2 regions of the Priestia sp. SRI_019 genome follow, and region 2 is predicted to be linked to the other one. Evidence: riboswitches for the same ligand, from Rfam matches in the RefSeq annotation. Region 2 holds a riboswitch; the other holds the start of a gene.
The links. Region 2 has a riboswitch for S-adenosylmethionine ahead of metE (5-methyltetrahydropteroyltriglutamate--homocysteine S-methyltransferase). Riboswitches for the same ligand answer to the same signal wherever they lie in the genome.
Positions count from the first base shown of each region.

Region 1: linked by a shared signal. The riboswitch ahead of AC2YJL_RS17885 (hypothetical protein) and the one ahead of metE (5-methyltetrahydropteroyltriglutamate--homocysteine S-methyltransferase) in region 2 are both predicted to bind S-adenosylmethionine.

Region 1 covers NZ_JBYCZN010000002.1:1,497,574-1,509,425, forward strand. The annotation lists gene AC2YJL_RS17845 (sensor histidine kinase) at 1-269, shown strand, start outside; gene AC2YJL_RS17850 (NCS2 family permease) at 489-1,790, shown strand; gene AC2YJL_RS17855 (hypothetical protein) at 1,822-2,016, opposite strand; gene AC2YJL_RS17860 (MFS transporter) at 2,191-3,360, shown strand; gene AC2YJL_RS17865 (GNAT family N-acetyltransferase) at 3,634-4,080, opposite strand; gene AC2YJL_RS17870 (CotG/ExsB N-terminal domain-containing protein) at 4,194-4,613, shown strand; gene AC2YJL_RS17875 (VOC family protein) at 4,761-5,558, shown strand; gene AC2YJL_RS17880 (M20/M25/M40 family metallo-hydrolase) at 5,577-7,190, opposite strand; gene AC2YJL_RS17885 (hypothetical protein) at 7,657-7,899, opposite strand; SAM riboswitch class I at 7,968-8,069, opposite strand; gene AC2YJL_RS17890 (amidohydrolase) at 8,133-9,287, opposite strand; gene AC2YJL_RS17895 (GNAT family N-acetyltransferase) at 9,335-9,841, opposite strand; gene AC2YJL_RS17900 (methyl-accepting chemotaxis protein) at 10,048-11,292, opposite strand; gene AC2YJL_RS17905 (M48 family metallopeptidase) at 11,554-11,852, shown strand, end outside.
Region 2 covers NZ_JBYCZN010000001.1:1,229,741-1,241,592, reverse strand. The annotation lists gene AC2YJL_RS06530 (2-hydroxyacid dehydrogenase) at 1-810, opposite strand, end outside; gene AC2YJL_RS06525 (DUF2500 domain-containing protein) at 937-1,425, shown strand; gene AC2YJL_RS06520 (DUF5391 family protein) at 1,855-2,295, shown strand; gene AC2YJL_RS06515 (LysE family translocator) at 2,490-3,122, shown strand; gene AC2YJL_RS06510 (hypothetical protein) at 3,289-3,429, shown strand; gene AC2YJL_RS06505 (DUF5301 domain-containing protein) at 3,528-3,941, opposite strand; gene AC2YJL_RS06500 (hypothetical protein) at 3,973-4,137, opposite strand; gene AC2YJL_RS06495 (helix-turn-helix transcriptional regulator) at 4,266-4,466, opposite strand; gene AC2YJL_RS06490 (GNAT family N-acetyltransferase) at 4,858-5,358, opposite strand; gene AC2YJL_RS06485 (acetate uptake transporter) at 5,503-6,120, opposite strand; gene metE (5-methyltetrahydropteroyltriglutamate--homocysteine S-methyltransferase) at 6,263-8,557, opposite strand; cobalamin riboswitch at 8,707-8,895, opposite strand; SAM riboswitch class I at 8,975-9,085, opposite strand; gene AC2YJL_RS06475 (hypothetical protein) at 9,165-9,416, opposite strand; partial or broken gene AC2YJL_RS06470 (hypothetical protein) at 9,617-9,844, opposite strand; gene AC2YJL_RS06465 (metallophosphoesterase family protein) at 9,999-10,874, opposite strand; gene AC2YJL_RS06460 (sugar porter family MFS transporter) at 11,348-11,852, opposite strand, start outside.

The sequences.
Region 1 (11,852 bases), on a different contig from region 2:
AGATAACCGTTTCGAGTATGATTCGAAGCGGCATTTACATTTTAGAAGTCAGCAATTCTACTGCTCCTTTATCACGAGAACGTCAAGATCACTTGTTTACTTCTTTTCATGTTACAGAAAAGAAAGAACGCCACGAAGGCCTTGGCACGTGGATCATTTCTGAACTTGTTTCCAACTACCACGGACGCTTGGAATATACGTATCACGATTTAACTCTTTCCATTAAAATAAAATTTCCAATAGTCGTTGCCTCAAAACAAGCAACATAGCCGCTGCAGCCCAAGCGGCTTTTTTTCGTATGAGCCTCTTCTATACGCACACACTATAAAAAGCACCGAAAAAAAGAAATATTTCACACTTGTTTTAGCTCTTTTATCGTCACTTTTTCAGTTTTTGATTTTTTATATGCAAATCTATTGCATTTCAAGTAAAAAACGAATATTATATATCATGTTGCTTTTAATGTTCGTTATTTTTGGAGGTTACTTATGTTTAAGTTAAAAGAATATAACACGGATGCTAAAACGGAGATTTTAGCTGGTATTACAACGTTTTTAACCATGATTTATATCGTCATTGTGAACCCAGTTATTTTGTCCAGCGCCGGCGTTCCTTTTGATCAAGTATTTACAGCTACTATTATTTCAGCAGTCGTAGCTACGCTATGGATGGCTCTTGCAGCTAACTATCCAATCGCGATTGCTCCCGGTATGGGAATGAACGCGTACTTTGCTGCTTTAGTTGTTGGTTCAAATGGAAGCATCGACTATGCTACTGCTTTTTCAGCTGTATTCGTAGCGGGTATTATCTTTATCATCCTATCGTTAACATCGTTTCGTGAAAAATTAATTGAAGCTATTCCAAACAATTTAAAGCACGCGATTAGTGCTGGTATCGGTTTATTTATTGCTTTTATCGGGCTTCGTTCAGCCGGTATTATTGTTGCAAATAAGTCAAATTTAATTGGACTTGGTGATTTGCAGTCTGAAAAAGTAGTTTTAACACTGATCGGACTTGCGATTACAATCATTTTATATACGCTAAATGTAAACGGCGCTTTATTCTTCGGTATGATTATTACCGGATTAATTGCTTTCTTTAGAGGACAGCTTTCATTTGATAAAGGTTTGTTTGCTTCCCCTCACCTTCCAGACGGCTTAATGATTTCAAATCCTTTTGCTGCTTTTGGAGATGTTATTCATCATGATTTGTACACAGTTGTTTTTTCTTTCTTACTTGTGACGATTTTTGATACAACAGGTACAATGGTAGGCGTAGCTCAACAGGCCGGTCTTATGAAAGGTAATAAGATGCCTCGCGTGCGTCAAGCATTGCTTGCTGACTCATTTGGTACAACGATTGGAGCTTTATTTGGTACAAGCCCAACAACGGCTTACGTTGAATCTTCATCTGGTGTAGCAGCAGGCGGACGCACAGGTCTAACGGGCGTGACGGTAGCCATTCTATTTATTGTTGCAGCGTTCTTTAGTCCGGTTGTAAGCTCGGTTTCTGGCGTAGCAGCTATTACTTCCCCTGCATTAATTATTGTCGGAAGCTTGATGATGGGTGCTGTAGCTAAAATTAATTGGAATGACTTTGATGAAGCGTTCCCTGCCTTTTTAGTTGTTCTAGCGATGCCTCTTACATCAAGTATTGCAACAGGAATTGCGCTTGGCTTCATTTCTTATCCGTTAATGAAGCTGGTAAAAGGAAAAGGCAAACAAGTTCATCCACTTGTGTATGTCTTTGCTGTTTTATTTCTCTATCAGCTCATCTTTTTACCGCATTAAAAAAGCTTGGAGAGAAATCTCCAAGCTTTTTTTATTGAAAGTGATTGTTATTTTCTTTTGTTTGATAAAGATAATTTTCCACATAGATTTGTTTTGCATCAGAAGCATTCTTTATTCCTTCTTCTGGATCTAGCTCGATACTTCTCTTTTTAGCTATATAGTCCACTAGCGCCCCAAATCCTAAAAGACCGCCTATGATCCCAGCAAATACAATCCATATTGGCAATCGCTTCACGTCCCTTTTCTTTTAATTGTATCATCCTCAGCACAACAGGTAAATATTAACATAGTTATCCATTTGTAAATAAAACGTTTTTTACCAAATATACGTAAAAAACTTCTTTGTATTTGGTATACTAAACTCACGGCATGTTCTACAGAGAAAGGGGCTTAATTGCATATGAACAAACAGCTTGGAACATTAATGTTTGTTATTTTTATGGTATTTGTCGGCTTCGGAGTGATCATCCCCATCGTACCTGAAGTTATTCGTGCCACGGGTGCAAGCACGGTCAATTTAGGAGTACTAATGGCTAGCTATTCGATCGCATCTTTTATTACCGCACCTTTTTGGGGGAAGCTTTCCGATATAAAAGGCCGCCGTCCCATCTTACTTTGGGGCTTACTTGGCTTTAGTGCAAGCTTTTTTCTTTTTTCGGTGGCAGAAAACTCTCTGACTCTAATGTATACGTCACGCATCATCGGAGGTTTGTTTGCCGGAGCGGTTATTCCTTGTGCTTTTGCATATGCTTCTGATAGTACAGATGAAGAAAACCGCACGAAAGCAATGGGACTGTTAGGAATGTCGATTGGCTTAGGCTTTATTTTTGGACCGGCATTAGGCGGTGTCCTTTCATCTTTCGGCTTGTTTGTTCCCTTCGTTATCTCTGGTATCTTATCACTGATTATGACAGCGTTCTCATTCTTTACGTTAAAAGAATCTTTACGAAAAGAATCTGCTGATAAAGTACAGACATCGAGGTGGCATGACTTCACGTCAGATTTTCAAGGAGCTATGAAGTATTTATATGTTCTTTCATTTTTAGCGACTTTTACGCTCGCTGGTTTAGAAGCTACTTTTCAATTTTTTCAAATAGCGAAAATCAATGCTACTCCTACGACAATCGGATGGATGTTTATGGCGAGCGGTTTAACTCAAGCGCTGATTCAAGGCGGTGTGCTGCAGCGATTTAAAAAAGGAAATGAAAAAAAGCTGATGGCTATTGGCTTATTGGTTTCAGCAATAGGGTTTACGTCTATTTTATTATCTTCTAGCGCCGTTAATGCTACCTTATTTTTGTGCATATTTACAGCAGGTAATGCCCTTATTCGTCCTTGTGTCCTCTCATTAATTACGATGAGAACCAAAGTAGGATATGGCTCTGCTTCGGGGTTAACCGCCTCAATGGATAGCTTAGGGCGTATTTTTGGCCCTCTGCTTGGTGCATTTGCCTTTAAACTCAATATGACGCTGCCTTTTATTATTGGGGCAGTTGTCACTTTAGCTGCTTTACTGCTGATTCAGCGCCATACAGCTCTAGATTATTCTGAGCAAACACTCTCATCGTAGAGGCTGGGACAACATTATTTTAGTTGAAAGAAGATCCGAACGCGTTGGATTCTTGCTGGAGAATCCGGAGAATCCAACGCGTTCGGATTTTTTATTATTATGAGTATGCTAGATGCGTTGATTGGACAGCGAGGCGGAGAAGCGGAATAGGAGCGGAAGCGACGAGGAGGCTCAGCGGCCGCACGCGAAAAGCGAAGTCTTGCACGAAAATCAACAGCCAACTCCTACCTTATGTCGCTAATTTGTTGGTCTTTGGATTAATTTAACGATGTCTCAATCTCTTTTCATCGTTACTAACACAAGATTATCAGCAGCTGCAGTACGTTTTATAATTAAAAACTGATGCGCTTTGTACAGCTTAATCGCAGGTGTATTTCGCTCGGCTGTCGACACGATGCATTCACATTTTGAATATATTTGAAGTACATGTGTTAAAAGACGGCTTCCGATTCCTTTTCGAAAGTAACGAGGACGCACAACGAGGCGGCAAATCGTTAATCGCTCATTCTCTATTTCAAACGACAGCACGCCAGCTAGCTTACCTTCAATCATTTCTCCGATAAACACTTCCTTGCTGTTCATAATATCTTCTTTGCTTTCTGTAAGCTGAGGAATATCTGAAAAACCAATGAGCCTTGCTTCTTCTTGATAAGCTTCTATTTGTACAGCTACTATTTGAAGAGCGATATCCACTCTTTGATGTTCGAGGATTTGAAGCATGAAAACCACTCCATTTCTTTCACAAATTTAGACAAATTCCATGTTTTCACTATATCCAAACGCCTTCCTTGTACATATTGTATTATGTACCGAATTAGCCAGGAGGTGTTTATATGCATATCACTGCTGAAAGAATTAGAGAAGCAACAGAAGCGATTGCTTCTACTGAGCTTGAAACGTTTATGTACCAAGAGCCAACTGCTCTTCACAGACGCTCTCGTCGTCGTTCTACTCGTCGCACTACTCGCCGTTCTACTCGCCGCACTACTCGCCGCACTACTCGTCGTTCTACTCGCCGCACTACTCGCCGCACTACTCGTCGCACTACTCGCCGTTCTACTCGCCGTTCTACTCGCCGTTCTACTCGCCGCACTACTCGCCGCACTACTCGCCGCACTACTCGTCGTTCTACTCGCCGTTCTACTCGCCGTTCTAGCCGTCGCCGCTGTCGCTGCGGTTCACCTTGCTGCTCATACCCATGGTTTAATAAATCATTTGGCTGCTGCTTTAAAGGGCATGGCTGTCGCCGCTAAATAAATCTAAAGCAAGTCGAGTTTAAACTATACGCGGCTTGCTTTTTTTAAGATTTTTATTTTACATAATCATTCGTTTTACTCTTCTTAAAAAAGAAAACAACGTATAATAATGGGAAAGAATCTCTCTTAAGAGGAGGCCTATCCATGCACTTATCTTTTGATCATCTTGTTCATTTTTCACCTGATCCTATTAAAGCTCAGAAAGAACTAAACGAATACGGGATAAATGTCATTAAAGGCGGCATCCATGAAAAATGGGGCACTTTTAACACATTGGCTTATTTTAACCTCAGCTATATTGAATGGCTTGGGCTTAGAGACATCGCGTTCGCTCAAACTGTTACAGATAATGACCTTATTCAGCAGCTTGTTAACGAACATACGCCGTTTGGTCATTTTGGGCGATTTGCCCTTCGTACAGATGATATAGATTTGCTCATAACCAATCTGAAAGACAAGGGCTACAGTGTAAAAGGCCCTGTAGCGGGTTCTCGTCAAACCAATGATGGAGAAAGACTTCAATGGAAAATGTGTTTTATTGAAGCTGACCACGATTCCCTGCCTCTTCCTTTTTTTATTGAATGGGGTGAACCAGAAGAAAAACGCAAGCCAAAGCTAGCGGATCTTTCTTCCCACCAAGCTGGTCAGCTGCAGCTAAAAAATATTTACTGTGCTGTACATAACCTCGAAGAATCCATCAGCAAGTGGACGAAACTGCTGGGCGTTCAGTCTGGCGAAAGCTACAAAGACTCTTTACTTGATGCACGTTGTCAAAAACTATATGTCAATGGAGGAAACCTTATTTTTTGCAGCGGAACACAAGGTGTTGTCCATGATACATTAAAAAAAGTTGGAGAGCGTCCATTTTTGGTTGAATTGGATCACGCTCTAACATCGCAACAAATTACCGTACAAGGAGCTTCGTTTAAATTCAACAAATAAAGATCCGCAGGCGGATGTTTATTTCTGCGCTTCTTTTATAGCTTGATAAATGAAATGAGGCAAAATTTCAAAGGAATACTGAACGTCTAATCTTTCGGTCCATTGATGCGCATCTCTTCCCAGCGGTCCAATGTTCAGCACCGGCATCTTCAGCTCCTCTAGCTCTTCTAGCGGGATATGATACCCTTTATTCCATAGCGGCATATTGGCTACTAACGTGTTAAATGTATGAAGCGGATGCTGCAGGCTGGCATAGCTTAAATCCGAAATTCCGCCAAAATAACTTTGTTCAACTAGCTCCACTTGGAATTGCTCTTTGGCAGTTGCCTGTACGTTTGACAAAATCTCTTGTACAAAGGGATCATCATGTGAACAAACGGCCGGATAAAAAGGCGGCGTAAAAAATAAGACCATCATCGGAGCTGCTTCTTTACATAAACCAGCTAAAGAGTTTACTAAGTTAATGGTTTTATTTCTATCATCATCCTCTTGTTCCAAAAGTGCCGCTTCCATTTCTTGCACATATTTTTCACCGTGCTGTTTGACTGCATGAGTATAAAGTTCTTCATACGTCCATACGTTCACGTCAAGAGATGAACCCTCCATTCCCGCAGCGTACTGCCTAGCGGCTTTATTATAATGTTTTTTCACATTCAAAGCCGCTTTGTCAGCCGATTTCAACAGCAGATCTGTTACTTCTTTAAGAGAGCGGTTTAACATAAATAAATTAAATAATACAACGGCAGAGTGCGGAACTTGAACTGAATACTCTTCTTTTAAATCTTTTTGTATCAGCACCGTAGGAGGTGGACTCGTTTCATCTCTTACTTTTTCGCAAAAATCAACGTTTAATTCTATTTCTTTTGTTAAATAAGAAGCTAGTAAATTAGCATTTAACCCAGCTAGCGGTTCCCCTACATGAGTTTCTTTTCCATAACACAAAAAGCTTGGCATGATCTTCCCAATCGATCCTGAGTACACATAGTTCGTTTGATCTCCGGGATAGCGGCTGAACACTGGTTCTGCATTTAGCATGAGAGAAAAATCCAGCTGATGTTTGCGGGCAAGTTCTAAAAGAACAGGCACTGCTTTTCTCATCCCAAGCGAATTTACTTCTTCATCCGGCACCGACAGCAGCAGGATGTTTCCGTCAAACTCTCCGTTGCATGCTCGTTCAACCATACTGATATGCAGGGCAATGCCTGCTTTCATGTCCATCGTTCCTCGGCCAAAAAGCCAGTCTCCTTTTATCATATCCTTTTGTACGTGTGCTGGAACTTGTTCCATATGGTTATAAAAAGTACTCGTTAATGTATGAGCGTGAAAAGCATCTTTTTTCCACTGTCCATAATCTTGTACATCCACTACATCGTAATGACTTACGAGTACAACTGTTTTATTCGTATTTTTCCCTTGAACAAAAGCTGTGACAATCGATCGCCCGTCTCCTGTTGAATGAAGCTCGACCTGCTCGTTTTTTTGAAAGTAAGGCAGCTTCAATAAATACGACGCTATCGATTCAGCCATTTCCACTTCTGCCATCGTTCCTGTCACGCTAGGTATAGAAACCAATTCGCTTACAAGTTTTTTTAACTGTTCTTTTGTTTGATACAAAGATGTTTTGTTCGACATACCCTTCATCTCTTTCCTTTTTCTAAATTTTCTATCAAACAAAACCATTCGTCAATCCCTTTGACAGAGACCCTTTCATTCTATCCCTATGTATCATAGTATGGCGCTGCCTTTACGCACATGATAAAAAAAGAGTGCGCGGCTAGGGATAGCACCGCACACTCTTTTTTTACTTTTGGTCATCTTCTAAAAAGTCTAGGATACGATCAATAAGCTGTTCGCTTCCTGCATCGTTTCCGTGTTCAAGAGACATTTCCATTTCAATGCTCCTTTCATAAAATATTCTTGTTTTATAACATACCACAATTCATTTCGAATGTAACCTTTAATTTGTGTAAAAATTTCGACAATTTATGATTAATTTTGAAACCTAGTGAGTAATGATTATACCCACCAGATTCTTCGGTTGTCAAAAAACATGCTTTCTATTTAAAAATACTTAAAAAATAGAGGCGCGAGCAGACTTCTATAACAGACAGCCTACTCGCTCAAGCTTGGAACAGCATGATGAATAAATTTCTAGTTCATTTGCTTTTTGTACATCTTTAATATCTATGCCTACAGCATATGTACGAACTTGGTTTTCGACCACAATTTCGTAAAATGTTTCTAATTCACGATAAGCTACTTCATAATGCTTTCCTAATAATTTCACGGCTTCCTTTAATGCTTTCTCTCCTGTATGTGCTGCAACTGCTGTATGACTCATAAAACCCTCTCCTTTTAGAAAAATAAAAAAAACTCATTTTGCTTTGATGCAAAATGAGTTTTTCACCCGTTTTATCACCCAAAGCACATGCTTTGCTGGTAGGAGCACCTTACATTCGTAGGTTGCTGTGGAGTCAAAGAGCCAGATCTCTCGTCCACTCGTGATAACTTTTTTAATTTAAAATTTATTTTATCAAACAATTTCATCCGCGTAAATAGAAAAATAAAAATATTTTAATTTTTTTGGTAATGGAATGAATTCAAAAAATGAAAGCTTAGATTAGCAAAATAAGAAGCTGCTACAAGTAATGCCTCTTCATTTAATGAAAAAGAAGGATGGTGCCATTCATATTCTCCAGCTGTACCCATCCATACAAAAAATCCTGGTACATGCTGCTGATATACGGCAAAATCTTCTCCTCCAGGCGATTGTTCAGCTTCTACGACTTGATAACTAAGATCTTCTGCCGCTTTAATAGCCATTTTTTCCAGCGTATCATCATTGTTGACTACAGGAAGATATGGATACCATTTAACGTCTACTGAAGCCCCGAAAGCTGCGCCAATCCCTTCAGCAGTTCGTTTCATAAGAGCCGGTATTTTTTCTCTCGCTTCTTCTTGAAAGGTACGCACCGTTCCTTCAAGCGTTACTTTGTCAGGAATGACGTTCCACGAGCTCCCTCCGTGGATTTGAGTTATGCTGACAACAACATTTTGAAAGGGGCTGAGATTACGGCTGACAATGGTTTGTAAACTAGTAACAATTTGACCAGCAGCAGCAATCGGATCTACTGTTTTTTCAGGGATGCCCGCGTGACCTCCTACTCCTTTGACGTCAATTTCAAAACGATCAACGCTTGCCATTAAAGGTCCCGGTTTGATACCTATGGTCCCTACAGGAAGATCCGGTTTGTTATGCATCCCAAATATCGCTTCCACTCCTTCAAGCACACCTTTTTCCACTAGCATTTTTGCCCCAGAAGCCGTTTCTTCGGCTGGCTGAAAGATAAATCGAACCGTACCGCAAAGCTCCTGCTGACGCTCTTTAAGAAGGATAGCTGCTCCGATTATAGAAGCCGTGTGAAAATCATGGCCGCATGCGTGCATAACACCGTTCACTTCAGAAGCAAATGGCAGATTGGTCTTTTCTTCAATTGGCAGCGCATCAATATCAGCTCGAATAGCGATAGTAGGTCCCGGCTTTCCTCCCACAATTTCTGCTACTGCTCCTACGTCTAATTGGAATGCATCCGCTGTAGAAATATCATAGTGCTTTAACCACTTTTTAATACGTTTAGTTGTTTCATATTCTTTCATTGAAAGCTCTGGAAACCGGTGCAGCTCACGGCGTATGTCTATTAGCTCATTTAGTAGTAATTGATCTGTCATCTTTATCACTCTTTCACATTTCTTAATTTAGATCACTTCTCTATCTTTTACGACAAAGAGTGTACCTCATTGAATTTTTTATAAAGAAATACGGTCGTATAACCTTCTGCAAGGTGCTTTTCTTTAGCTTGAACATATCCTTTTCGTTCATACATCTCAACTAACCAAGGATGTTCTTTTGCTGTTCCTAAAGACACACCTGGTGATTTAAACGTATTTTTTATTACCTCTTCCTCTACTAGATACAGCAGCTTAGAACCAACGCCTTTCCTGGCAAACGACGGGTCTACTGCAAACCACCAAAGGTGCGGAACAGCAAACGGACCTGGATGTTCTCCCCAAGGCATTCGTATCGACACAGTTGCAGCGATTCTTTTATCTTCTTCATATACATAGCAAAGGTTTTGAGAAATATTTTTCTTAACGAGGGCAAGATCAGCAGTAGCTGCTAAGAAAGGAATGCCTAGCTCTCGAATAGGCTTATATGCTTGTAGAGTTAAGTTCAATAAGTTATCTGCGTCGTCATTTGTTGCCAAACGGAATTCATTTTTCATCTCTTCGTCTCCTTATGTAGTGCTTAAATATTTTATTTAACTTATAAGTTTACTAAGAATTAAAAAAGACAGACTGCCGCCTTGCGTACTCACTATACAACTGCTTTTATAACGTGTCAATTCTATTTATCGTTTTCTATAAAGGGTATAAATAAAACAAATACACGCAGAAAACTGCGCGTATTACGTACATATCAAGATAGACTTCAGGACTCACTTACCGTAGATTTTAAATTAGCGGCCAACACCACAAGTTCTTCTATAGATGCTAACTCCTCCTGTGAAGCCGCAGCTACTTCTTCAGCGTAAGCAGCTGCTTGTTTAGCGATCTCCGAAAGGGCCATGACAGACTCCATTACCTTAAATGAATACCCATCAATCTCTCCTGTTGCCTTTGTCATTTTGTTCATTTGTCCTTGAGCGGCAAAGACATCTTCAATAATTGTGGAAAACTGTTGCGTTACATCTTCGACAGTGGCAATGCCAAGCGTGACTTCTTCTGTATTGACTTCCATGTTTTGATAAGCCTGCTTTGCCTGCGCTTCAATTTCTTTTAACAGATGACTGATTTGTATAGCGGACGTTTTAGATTCTTCCGCTAGCTTACGTACTTCCCCCGCTACTACAGCAAAACCTTTTCCATGTTCTCCAGCCCTTGCAGCTTCAATAGCAGCATTAAGTGCAAGAAGATTTGTTTGTTCAGCAATTCTTGTAATCGTATTAATAATGCGGCCAATCTCTGCGGAACGATCTTCGAGCCCCTTTACTTCACTGGTGGATATCTTAACTGTTTCATAGATTTTATTCATTTGATTCGTCACCTCTTTCACCGCAACATTTCCCGTAGAAGCATGTTCAGAGGCTCTGTTCATCGATTGTTGTACCTTTGAAGAATGATCAGTCATTTTCTGAAGTAGCTTGGCCATATCCACCATAGCTTGCTCGGTTTCAACCACACTTGACAACTGCTTATCAGAACCCGCAGCAATCTCTTGAATAGACATCGTAACTTCTGTTACAGCTGTTTTTGTTTCCTCCATGCTTGCAAGCAATTGCTCTGAGGAATGACTGACCGTGCTTTTTGTTTTACTTATTTTCTGACGCAGCATTCTCATGTGAGTCATCATTTCATTAAATGAAGATATGAGTGTACTAATCTCATTTTTCCCTTTCAAAGGAACAACATCTACAGATAAATCGCCGTTTGAAATCCCTTTCATTGTTTTTGACAAATTTTCAACCGCAATTATGTAGCGACGTATGATAAAATAGAACACGGTAGTTGTAAAAGAAACAAACAGAAATGTAATCACTAGCGTAATCGAAGCTGCTTGCTCTTGTTTCACAATAAGATAATAATTTGTTACTTCAATTACAGTAGATGTTATGGCCACCATGGCTGCAATCATACATAGCATTTTCATGCGTAAACTTTGAAAAACTTTTTTCATTTTTTCATCCCCTATACAATCTAAAGACATAGAATGTCTAATCTATATTAGTAGTATCGGCATATTTTTATATTTTTTTGTAAAAACTAAAGAAGAATTGAAACAATTATTATTGGCGCTTTTCCACTAAACATTGGAATACATATCATTCTGCAAGGCGCTGCAACAGCAGTTGATAACTGTCTGATTATTCTTTCATTTGACCAAACTCTACCTTTGCTTATAAAATGAAGATTTGTAGAAAGGAGTACGAAAAATTTTATGTATACGTATCAAACAGGCAATCAAACAATTGACTACAAAATTGAAGTCGTTCCAAATAGAACCGATATCACGGTGCAAATTTGTGACAAAGAAGGGGTAAAAGTTATTATCCCGAGAGGTCTTAATGAAAACAATGTGCGTTCAATCATCGCACGCAAAGCAACATGGATTTTAAAACAACTAAACGGTTCACAGACAGCTGAGGAAAAGCCAGCTGCTCCAAAGAAAGAAGCAGTAAAAAAAGAAACAGCTAAAAAAGAGGCTCCTAAAGCAGCAGCTTCTGCAGCTAAAACTGG
Region 2 (11,852 bases):
CAGCTTATGATCTGCCGGAAGCGGCTCTGGGTCTGTTACGTCGAGTGCGGCATACGCAATTTCTTCATTTTTCAGCGCTTCGTACAATGCTTCCGTATCCACTAACCCTCCGCGCGCTGCGTTCACAAAATACGCGCTGTTTTTCATGGCTTTAAATTCAGCTTCTCCGAACATGCCTTTGCTTTCATTTGAAAGCGGCACTAAGCATACGATACAGTCAGCTGTGTGAAGAAGTTCTTCAAATGAAAGGTATACGGCATCAAGCTCTTTTTCTGCTTCATGCTTGCGGCTTCGGTTGTGATAAACGATGTTCATTCCCGATGCCTTTGCTCGTCTGGCAACGGCGTTTCCAATATCGCCCATTCCAACAATACCAAGCGTTTTTCCAAATAAATCGACGCCAAATACCGTTTCCCAGTTTCCTTGTTTTACTTTTTCATAGCCTTCATGAATGCGGCGAGCTGCCGACAGCAAGAGACCAAACGTTAAGTCAGCCGTTGCTTCTACTAGCACGCCTGGCGTATTGCTAAACGGCACCCCTTTTTTGGTGCATGCTTCGACATCTACACTGTCATACCCGACGCCCGATTGAGAAATAACGCCCAGATTCGGCGCTGCTTCTAGCAGCTCTTCGTCCACTGTAATGTGGCCGATATTAAAAAAGCCGTCGGCGTCACGAAGCCAGTCGCGCAGCGTTTCTTGTGGAATCTTTCCTTCTCCTTCCCACATTTGAATATCGCAGTGCTCCGCTAGCTTCTCATAAGCGTTTGGCCACGTTTTTCCAGACATAACAACTTTGTATTTCCCCATGTGTATCTCTCCTTTTCATTATTCACTCATATGTATGAATAGTAACTAGCTATCCTATCATAAGCCTACTATAAAGATGAAACTTTTTCCATTCAGTAATCGTATTTATAGTAAGGGGGAATACGAATGTTTGAAGATGAAATGATATTTGAAGATGATCCGTCCGGAGATGACATTGTTTTTGAAGGTGATGTGCCCGATGACGTAAGCGGAGGCGCTTTTTTTCCAGATGACGCGTTATTTAACGGAATGCCTACGTTTGTGATGCTATTTTTTGTTATTGTTATTGGTCTTTTTTTATTTTCTATTTTTAAAGGGATCGGCACATGGAGTAAAAATGAGCAGTCTCCCCGCCTTTCCGTAAAAGCAAAAATTACGAGCAAACGTACAAACGTTCATCGCCATGGGGGTCACGCTCACGAACATCATCACTCTCACACGTCTACAACTTACTACGTAACCTTTCAGTTTGAAAGCACCGACCGCTCTGAATTTACTGTTTCAGGCCGCGAATACGGCATGCTTGCAGAAGGCGATGAAGGAATGCTGACGTTTCAAGGGACTCGTTTTTTGGATTTTCAAAGACATCCAAGTGAAGAACATACAGATGCTTAGCTTATGACCTCTTGCTTTTAGAGGTCTTTTTTACTGGAATGAGGCATTTATACAGCAAACGACCTATTTGTGCCCTTTTTACACTGTAGAAGAACGTTAATCCGTATAAAAACATACCGTGTAACACATTCATTTAAGCAGGCAGGTGATTTTATGTATTCTCCTTATTCAGGCAGCGGCATCTACTACGGACATTACGGAGAAGCCCCTCATTCGCACCCCATTCAAACAATACTGACCCAATACTGGCACGAAACCCACTATCCAGGTCCACACAAAAAATATGTACACGTGTATTATCTTAACCCGGCTTCTCTTCATTATTATCCAACCTACTGAACTATTTTTTGTAAAAAATTGGTGATTTATAAACTTTTTTATTGTAAAATTAATCCATATATTTATTTATTGGAAAGGAGGTTAAAAACAGTGCGTAATTCTACAGCAAAAAATAGTGTGATTGTCACCACTTTGCTTTCCGCCCTATTTTTCTGCTTCATTTTGGTTCTTGGTTCGCTTTCTCCTCTAGCAGATTCAGGTCCCAATGTTAATACGTTCGGCTCAACTGGGCTGTGGTTATCTCTTGGCATGGTTCTATTTTTATACCTATTGCCTTTAGCTTTTTATATGTTGGGAATGCATTTCTTAAAATTTGTGATGGCCGCTTTTTGCAGCATTGGCCTTTTGATCGCTGCTAGTACTCTATTACTGATGCCGGCTCTGTTTTTATTCGGATTAGAAGATTTCTCAGGAGGCTTATCTTCAATTATAGGAATAATGATTTCTTGTTTAGGTTTGCTGATTACGAATATTATGTGGTTTGTTGCTGCGTTTAAAAGACCGTCAGCCACCGTGCAGGAAAGCGTTTAAGATGGTGAAGAGGAGCAGCTACTGCTCCTCTTTTTATAGCTCGGTAAGTAAAAAGTGCAAATATAACGAAGTAGCCTTTGTGCTTACTGTTTTTTATACATAACATCAAATTTCATTACATATTTTTATATAATGAAAGACCACTTAAACGGAAAACGATAGTAGATGCAAGATTGAAAGAGGTTTTGTTTTTGGTGACGTTATTTTTGACAAATGTGCTGCTTGGTCTTTCGATTGCCCTTCCCGTTGGTACGGTGACGATTGAAATGACAAAACAAGGTTTAAAAAACGGTTTTCTGCACGGTTGGGTTGTTGGACTCGGGGGCATGACGGTTGATTTATTACTAATTGTGCTTCTTTACTCTGGACTGGCTTCTGTTTTATCGGCTCCTTTTATACAGCTTGTCATGTGGCTCATAGGAGCGCTTTTTTTACTTTATATTGGCTATGACAGCATTAGACATGCCGACCATGATATAACGGCTCCTGGAGAACACGTAAAAAAGTCGTTTGCCTCTTCTTATGTGAACGGGATCTTTGTTGCGATTTCTCCTAGCAATCTCATTTTTTGGCTGAGCGTGTTTGGAACGGTGCTTACAAATTCGCTTCAATCCTCTCATTCTTTTCATTTCCTGCTGATTGCTGCCGGAATATTAACAGGGATTTTAATTCATGACCTAGGCTTAATGACGATTGTCTCTGGAACTAGAAAATTGCTGAATCAGCTTTATATTAAATGGGTTTCGATTGCGGCAGGGTGTATCTTAATCGGTTTTTCATGCTATTTCCTTTACCGATTTATTGGGAATCTGCGCATGTACTTTTAATGTTTCTACATATTTTATGACTTGCTATATCCCCTCTTTATCTAGTATAGAGAGGGGATTTTTATCATCTATCAGGGACTATCAGACAAAAAGTTCACAATTTCGTCACATTTCTATTGGTTTTTTTCTCTTTTTATACGAAAATATAAAAAAGGGAGGAAATATCATGAAAATCAAAAAAGCACTTCGCATTTTTATTGGAGCAAACGTTCTTGTATTATTAACATTTGGCCTTCTTCCAGCATTATTAGTTAACCCTGATATTGACCTAATCCAATCATTTATTAATTATATAGGCAAGGATTAATTCCGCTTTAAATAGTCATAATTTTCAATCTATCATTTCCATAAAAAAGACAGCACAGGCTGTCTTTTTTAGTAGGCTTGAGAAAACTTATTTCACTTTTATTTAGTTGAAAACAGCTTTTTAACATCTACTTTTTGATCTTTAACAATCGTATATGCCGCCTGTTTTTTATCTTCAAAGTTAAATGCTTTTATGTAGTCATTATCGTAAATCGTTAATCCGTACGCATCTTTTCCATTTTCGACGATTTTCACCCAGTAAGCCTGGTCAAATTTTGGGTCGAGCTCCTTGCTTTTTTTTACTTCTACTTTTGCCAAGGAATGTACGATTTTCTTTATGTCTTTTTTATCATCTACTACACGTTTTCCTTCGTCCGTATCTATTTCAATACGCGTAACGTTTGCTTCATCTACTTTTATGACGTCTTTTAACTGATAGGCTTTCCCGGTATATGTAAAATAAAAGACGACGATAAATAAAAGTGCAGCTATAATAATCGTTCTCTTTTTCAAAAGGAACCTCCTTTTCTACATCACGCCGCATTCACGTGATACACCTTTTTATTCCTCCTGTTCCGCAGCCTTTTAGTACAATACTGCTTCCTACAAGTAAACTATAGATTAATCCCGGAACAGGAAGTATTAACGTTACCATCAACAGTACCATGCCCGTACTTGTAAGAGCTACTCCTGCAGCTCGATTTTTCATTCATCTCACCACCGTTGCTCTGTAAATCTCTTTTTTATAAAGTGATAGAAGTAATATTGATCTACTGTTTACTCATGTGCTTTTAGCTTATAGTACAGAAATGTTAAAACTTCTACTAGTAAGATCGCTCATGATTTATGAAATAAAAACAGCTCATCTACTGTTGCTTCCAGCTCCTCAGCCAGCTGAAAAGCAAGGGTCAAGCTTGGATCATACTTATTGTTTTCAATTGCATTAATCGTTTGTCTCGATACGCCGCATACTTTTGCCAGTTCGTCCTGAGACATTCGCTTGCTTTTACGCAGTTCTTTAATTCGATTTTCCACCATTCATCACTCATCTCTAAAATGTAAAAAACTTTTTACATCCATATCTTATATTATCTTCCTTGTTACTGTCAAATATGTTTGACAAAGGAGAGTCTTTTACATAACGAGATCAATCCAATCTAAAGACGAAAAAATGAGAGAAATGATTGAGTATAAATCGCTTGTGACACCGCTATTGATTTCCGTGCAAGGCTTCACTTTCCGCGGGCGGCCGCTAGAAGCAACGAAATAGATTAAACACATGTTCACCCTCACAATAAAAAAAGCCGTATTTATTCATGTAAATACCACTTTTACTTTTACATATTTAAAATAACTACACAGAAATTAATATAAAAAAGCACAACCTCCTTAAAAGAAGCTTGTGCTTTTCTATTTCATTGTCTCTTTGTTAAAGCTCCTTGCTCATATTAAACCACTGGACGCCTGCATGCTGAGACTCCGCAACTCCTTGATTGATATATCCGTTTTTTTCGTAAAAAGGAATCAATTCTTCTTTACATGTTAAAGTAACCGTTAAGCGCTGTTTGTTCCGCGCTTGTTTTTCAAACTCTCGTAGCAGCATACTGGCAATTCCTTTGTGATGATGCTTAGGATTTACGACAATCCCTAAAATACTTTGATGACCGCCTGTCTCAGGGTTCGAAATCGTTTTTTCAAACAAATCATCCGTAATAAACGGAGCTGAAATGACGGGACCGTTAACATATCCGATTATTTCTTCATTTTCTTGGGCGATGATAAACGTATCAGGAATGGTGTTGATCCGCGTGATAAATGCATCTTTTGAGGCAGCTTCTTCAGGTGTAAAGCCTTTGTTTTCTAACGTAATTAATTGGTTTAAATCTTTTTCATCCACTTTTCTTATCAGCATTGGAACGTTTCCTCTCATTATGTATTTCTCTTTTTTCTCTAAAAGCTTCTATTACATATAACTATCTCTTTCTACTATATATAAAAACGTCCAAACAAAAAAGGATTGACCTCTGCATCATACAGAATTCAATCCTACTTCGCTTTTTAATTAACGTCTTGGTTATTTGATAAATGCACCAAACGGCTTGCCCACCGGAAGCACAACTCGACCGTAGTGAGTATTTAATACAGCCGCTGCAGATCCATAGAATGAAAACAGAGCAATTAATAGCTCTGACACTGCTGCTAGTAAGTGCGTGTATTCATATGCCATACCAAATGTACTTAGTGATAATCCAATGAATAAGAAATCAATTAACACAAAAATAATAAATAATACTTTATGAGTGCCCATTGCTCCAACTGTCATAAAAACGCTGAAAATTAAGTAGCCGACAAAAGCAAATGCGAGCTGTTTTGGATCGGCTTCTTTTGCGAGCGCTTCCCCAAATGCTCCAAGCTGAATAAGCCATGTCATAGCTACACCTAGCCAAAATAACCCGAAGGCACCAAAAGCAGTTGCTCCGAAGGTATTATTATGTTTGAAATCTTGCATAGACGCGATTAACTGCCCTATTCCGCCTAAAAAAATCGCCCATGGCAATACCAATGAAACACCATCGGTTACCCCAAGCTTTTGAAACGATGCAACAAGTGTCACCATGGCAAGTCCGAATAGACCTAGTGCTGATGGATCCGCTGTTACAATTTTAACGTGCTGCGTGCTGTTGTTACTCATGTTGTACCTCCCTGATTTTAAAAACACCTTTAAAAAGATACAAAAATGTAGGGGAAGTGTCAATGGATATTTTTGGCCTTTTAAAAACCCATAAGACCAAGCAGTGTAGCGTTTACACTGCTTGGTCTTTACTTTCTTATCATTAAACGTTTTGTAATAAATTTTTTCTGGTTTGTTTTGCAGACTCAACCATCACTTTTAAAGCTTCAACCGTCTCGCTGATTCCTCTTGTTTTAAGGCCGCAGTCGGGATTAATCCAAAATAATGCAGGATCAAGTACTTGCAGAGCGCGGTCAATGTTTCGCTGAAGCTCTTCAAGCTTCGGTACGCGCGGGCTGTGGATATCATATACGCCAAGTCCGATTCCTTGATTGTACGTATGTTTTTCAAACGCATAAATTAGTTCACCGTGGCTTTTAGATGTTTCAATAGAAATCACGTCGGCATCAAGCGCTTTGATTGCATCAATAATCTCTTCAAATTCTGAATAGCACATATGGGTGTGAATTTGCGTCTCGTTTTGCACCGATACCGTGGCTAGCTTGAACGCATACACCGCAGCGTTTAAGTAGCTGTCCCAGTTTTCTCGTTTTAACGGCAGTCCTTCACGCAGCGCCGGTTCATCTACTTGAATCATCGAGATGCCCTGACTTTCAAGTGCTTCTACTTCTTTTCTAAGAGCAAGCGCAATTTGATTTGCCACGTCGTAGCGCGGGATATCATCACGCACAAACGACCAGTTTAAAATCGTAATCGGACCCGTCAGCATTCCTTTAACCGGCTTATTGGTTAAAGACTGTGCGTAGACCGTTTCTTTGATCGTCATCGCCTGCTCGTACGATACATCTCCGTAAATAAGCGGCGGCTTCACGCAGCGAGAACCGTAAGATTGCACCCAGCCAAACTTCGTAAACTGAAAGCCTCCTAATTTCTCACCGAAGTATTCGACCATGTCCGTACGCTCAAACTCTCCGTGCACAAGGACATCTAAGCCGATGTTTTCTTGAATTTCGATCCATTTTTTTATTTCCTCGTTAATGTACGCTTCATATGCTTCATCGCTTAACTCGCCTTTACGCCATTTTAGACGCTCTTTTCGCACTTCTTTTGTTTGCGGAAAGCTTCCAATCGTTGTCGTTGGAAGAAGCGGCAGTTGAAAAGCTTCTTGCTGAACGCGCTGACGTACGTCAAACGGCGCTTGTCGCTCTGCTTTATAGCTATGCAGCTGCTTCAGCTCTTTTTGCACGTCTTGATGATTTCGAAAAGATGATCCATTTAATGCTTGAATTGCCTGTTTGTTTACGCTTATTTCTTCTTCTATTGCTTCTTTTCCTTGCTGCACCGCTTTTGTTAAAAGCGTGATTTCCTTCAGCTTTTCATCTGCAAAAGACAGTGCGTTTTTTAGAATTGGCTCAATGGTTTTTTCGCTTTTCACCGTGACAGGAACATGTAATAAACTTGATGAAGGCTGCAGAATCAAACGGTCTTTTGATACGGCTTTTTCAATTTCACTGATCGTTAAAAGCTGTTCGTCCAAATTTTCACGCCAAATGTTTCGTCCGTCAATCACTCCTGCTGCCAGCACTTTATCAGTTGGAAAACCATATTTATTAAGAGCCGTGAGATTTTCGCCTCGGTCATGCACAAAGTCTAAACCGATTCCTTCAACAGGAAGAGACACAACTTCTTTGTAGTGATCAACGCTGTCAAAATACGTTTGCAAAATGACTTTTACATTCGGTGACGCTTCCTTCAAAGTTTGATAGACTTCTGTGTACAGTGCCAGGTCTTCTTTTGATAGCGTTGTAGCTAAAACCGGCTCATCTATTTGTACCCACTCTACTCCTTCTGCCTGCAGCTCCGCTAAGATAGTTGCATAAAGCGGAACAAATTGTTCAACTACTTCTTTAAACTCACTTTTTTTATATCCTTTTGACAGCTTCACAAATGTTACTGGACCTAAAATAACGGGCTTGCCTTCAATATTCAGCTTCTGTTTTGCTTCTTTGTAAAATTGAAGCGGGCGATTTTCTACAAGTGCGGGCGTACATTTGTCAAGCTCTGGTACGATGTAGTGATAATTTGTGTTAAACCATTTTGTCATCGTAGAGGCTACCGCACCTTTTGTTCCTCGCGCGATGTCAAAATACGTTTCAAGCGATACCGGTCCTCCGTCATAATCAAAGCGCTTTGGCACTAGACCAAACATAGTCGCTGTATCTAGCACATGATCGTATAAGCTAAAATCGCCGACTGGAATTAATTCAATCCCTGCGTCACGCTGTTTTTTCAGATTCACTAGACGAAGAGCTTCAATTTCCTGCAAAAAGATATCTTTCTCTAGTTTTCCTGCCCAAAACTGCTCAAGCGCTTTTTTCCATTCTCGTTTTTCACCAATTCTTGGATAACCTAAGTTTGAACTTTTTACACTGCTCATTTTTTCCACTCCCTGTATATTTTTTATCGATAAACTAAAAAATCTCTCTTTTCGAAATGAAAAGAGAGATGATACGCATACTTAACTAAAGTTGAGATATCCTGTTTTTCTCAACACGTATTCCTCACTCCTCTCTATATCCCGTAGAGCTTAAGTGCATACAACAGGCAGGTCTCCTGACTTAGGTTCATCGCTTCCTATCCCTTCCCATTTCAATATGAAACAGTGGTTAATAAGTTGCTCCCCATTACAGTGGCGGGACCGCGCCGGCTTTTCACCGGTCTTCCCTTTTAAGCTGCATACATTCGTTACACAGCACCTGATGCATTTTTATAAAATTGTTCATTCAAAACATATTCACATAAAATAAAAAGCCTCTCTATCATGAATAGAGAGGCATAGTATCTATGAAATCCTCTCTTATTTTTCAAAGCTGTACGCTTTGCAGGATGTAGCACCTTTTCAACAAAAATGTTAAATGGTTGCCGGGCTTCACAGGGCCAGTCCCTCCGCCTCTCTCAATAAGAGTTTTAATTGTTTATAATATTTTGAATGTAGAGTCATCTTAACACCTTAGATTTATGTTGTCAAAAATTTTTTTAAAAAATCAGTTTTCAGGAGGCGTTGACGCTAATTTTTGCCTTAATAATTTGTAATCATCTTTTCGATGTGTTTCGATTAAATCTTTTGCTCCCTGGTGATATCCTGACGAATAAATGTACTCTACCGCTGTTTCGATAAGCTTTCTTTTTTCTTCGGCACACTCCCGGTCCATTAGGGGGAACAGTCTACCTAAAAGGTCATTTAAATCTTCCTTGATAAAACGATCAAGTCCTTCTTGCATCTTTTCATTTGCCATGATTGCTCCTCCATTTGCTGTGTATGTTCTAAGCCTCTATAAACAGGCATTTCACTGTAAATTTTAAGATAAAGTTAAGTCATTAAACAGTATATCAAGTGAATGTTTTTCTTCAATTACATATGTAATACAAATATATGACAAATATAGAGAATATATCATCATTCATTATCTATTATAACGTTTGACTGAGCCTTCTGCTACAAGGTTTCGTACGGTTTTCCAAAAGAGGTTGAGACATCACGAAATGAATCTAATCTAAAGACAAATGGGTACATGAGCTGAATCACTTTTGACACCGCTGTTGATTTCCGTACAAGACTTCGCTTTCCGCGGGCGGTCGCTGAGCCTCCTCGTCACATACGTTCCTGTGGGGTCTCACCTGTTCCGCTTTTCCCGCAGGAGTCTTCGTCTTGTCCTCCAATCACCTGCTAGAAAGACCTATACACATGAAACCTACGTTTACCCTAACAAAAAAGCGAACCACTAATCACACATCTTGATCGATGATTCGTTTCACTTCGTCCAAAACCCTTTTGTTCCAGCCTCTTTTTTTGAACCTAGCTTTCTACTTTCTTGTTTTTACAAACAATGTCTTCGAGGTCCTCCAAAATCCTTCCAAAGAAGAGGACCTAAAATGTCGTACCTGCTTACAAAAAACTCTGTAAAATTATAATTATTTAAAATTAAAGGCGGCTCAAAATCAAGGGGAGCACCGGCGCCTCCTGACAATACAAAATCAGTGCCTCTTCCAAGCGTAAACGACCCGTTTCTATTTTTTCTAATAAACTGCTCGTCATACGCATGCACGTGGCTGACTAACACTTTTTTCACGCGGTGTTCTTGAATTAAATCAAAAAATTCTTGACTTTGAGGAGTCGTTACAGGAAACCCTTCAAGGTTTGTCCACCGACCGATATTTGGCTGTGCATGCATGGCTATAACGGTATTACGAGGAGCACCCTCTAGCTGCTGTTCTAAATAATGAAGCTCTCTATCTGTAAATCCATATATTTTGTTTTTGGGACTGATGACATTATTTAATGCGATGCACCGGAAGTTAAAGACAGGAATATCAATGACCCAGTGTACTTTTCCGATAGTGGCTCTGAAGTTTTCGAGATTGCTTTCATCAAGGTACAGTTCATCATGATTCCCTACGCATACAAACATAGGAATGTTTGGTGCGATTCTTTCAACAACTTTAACAAAATGCTCCAAATACTCTTTTTTCCCTGTATAGACGGTGTCTCCCCCATGAATAATAAACAGCGGGTTCAATTCTACCGCCTTTTTTAACACAAGCTCAAATTCACCGCTCATCGTGAAACAATCATCGTTTGGTCCGTCACCTCTGCTGTCTCCCATAAAAACAAAGTTAAATGGATCTCTCGGGTTTAATTGTTTAATTCTTTGCTTTAATAACTTTTCAGAACGTTCATGAAGCGTCAAATTCATCAACTAGTTAATCCCCCTATTAATAAATAAATTTAGTTAAAAGTAAACAAGCTTACTTATTTATATGAGAAATTGTTGGTGAAGGTCACTATCTTCTTGTAAGCAGAACGCACATTTAGCTTTCGTTTTAGAAATTGCTAGTTATGAATATCTATTAAAGTCCACACTATAATAAGCTAACCTATCTTTTCATTTTATTAGGCACTAATATGACAGGGTAAAAGCTGAAATCTCTGTATCTACTACTAAGAAAGAGGCTGGGGACAAACAAAGGCCGACATGAGCTGAACTGCTTTTCCCGCAGGAGTCTTCGCCTTGCTCTCCAATCAACTGCTAGAAGAAACGAAACAGCTGAAACCTGCGTTCACCATAAAAAACGAACCACTAATCAAAGTTTTTGATTAGTGGTTCGTTTTTTACTTCAGCTAAAATACTTTTATCTCAGCACCTTATATTTAAAACATTTACGACCATTAAACATATTTATTACGCTCAACTGGAGGTACAGAGCTTCTTCCAGACCTAGCTGCCATGTCCGTTTCAATTTGCTCTAGGCTACGTCCTTTTGTTTCAACAACTACAAAACGTATGAAGAATAATCCGAGAATACAAATGATCCCGAACGTTGAAAAGATAACGCCCAAACTAAACTGATCAGCTAAAATTGGGAACACAAGCCCTACTGCCAGCGATCCAGTCCAGTTAAAAGCAGATGAAATCCCAGCACCGATTCCGCGTACAGAAAGCGGGAAAATTTCTCCTACAATGATCCACGTAAGCGGCGCCCAAGAAAACGCATAGCAAAGGATAAAGCAGCAAAGAGCAATTAACGTAACCCAGTTAACAACGACTTCATTAACGCCTAACGCTCCTAGAATAGCCGGTGTAAAAAATGAAAGAGCCATACCCGCGCCGCCAATCGTAAGAATGGTACGGCGGTTGAATCTATCGACAAACTGCAGAAAAATAAGTGTTGTC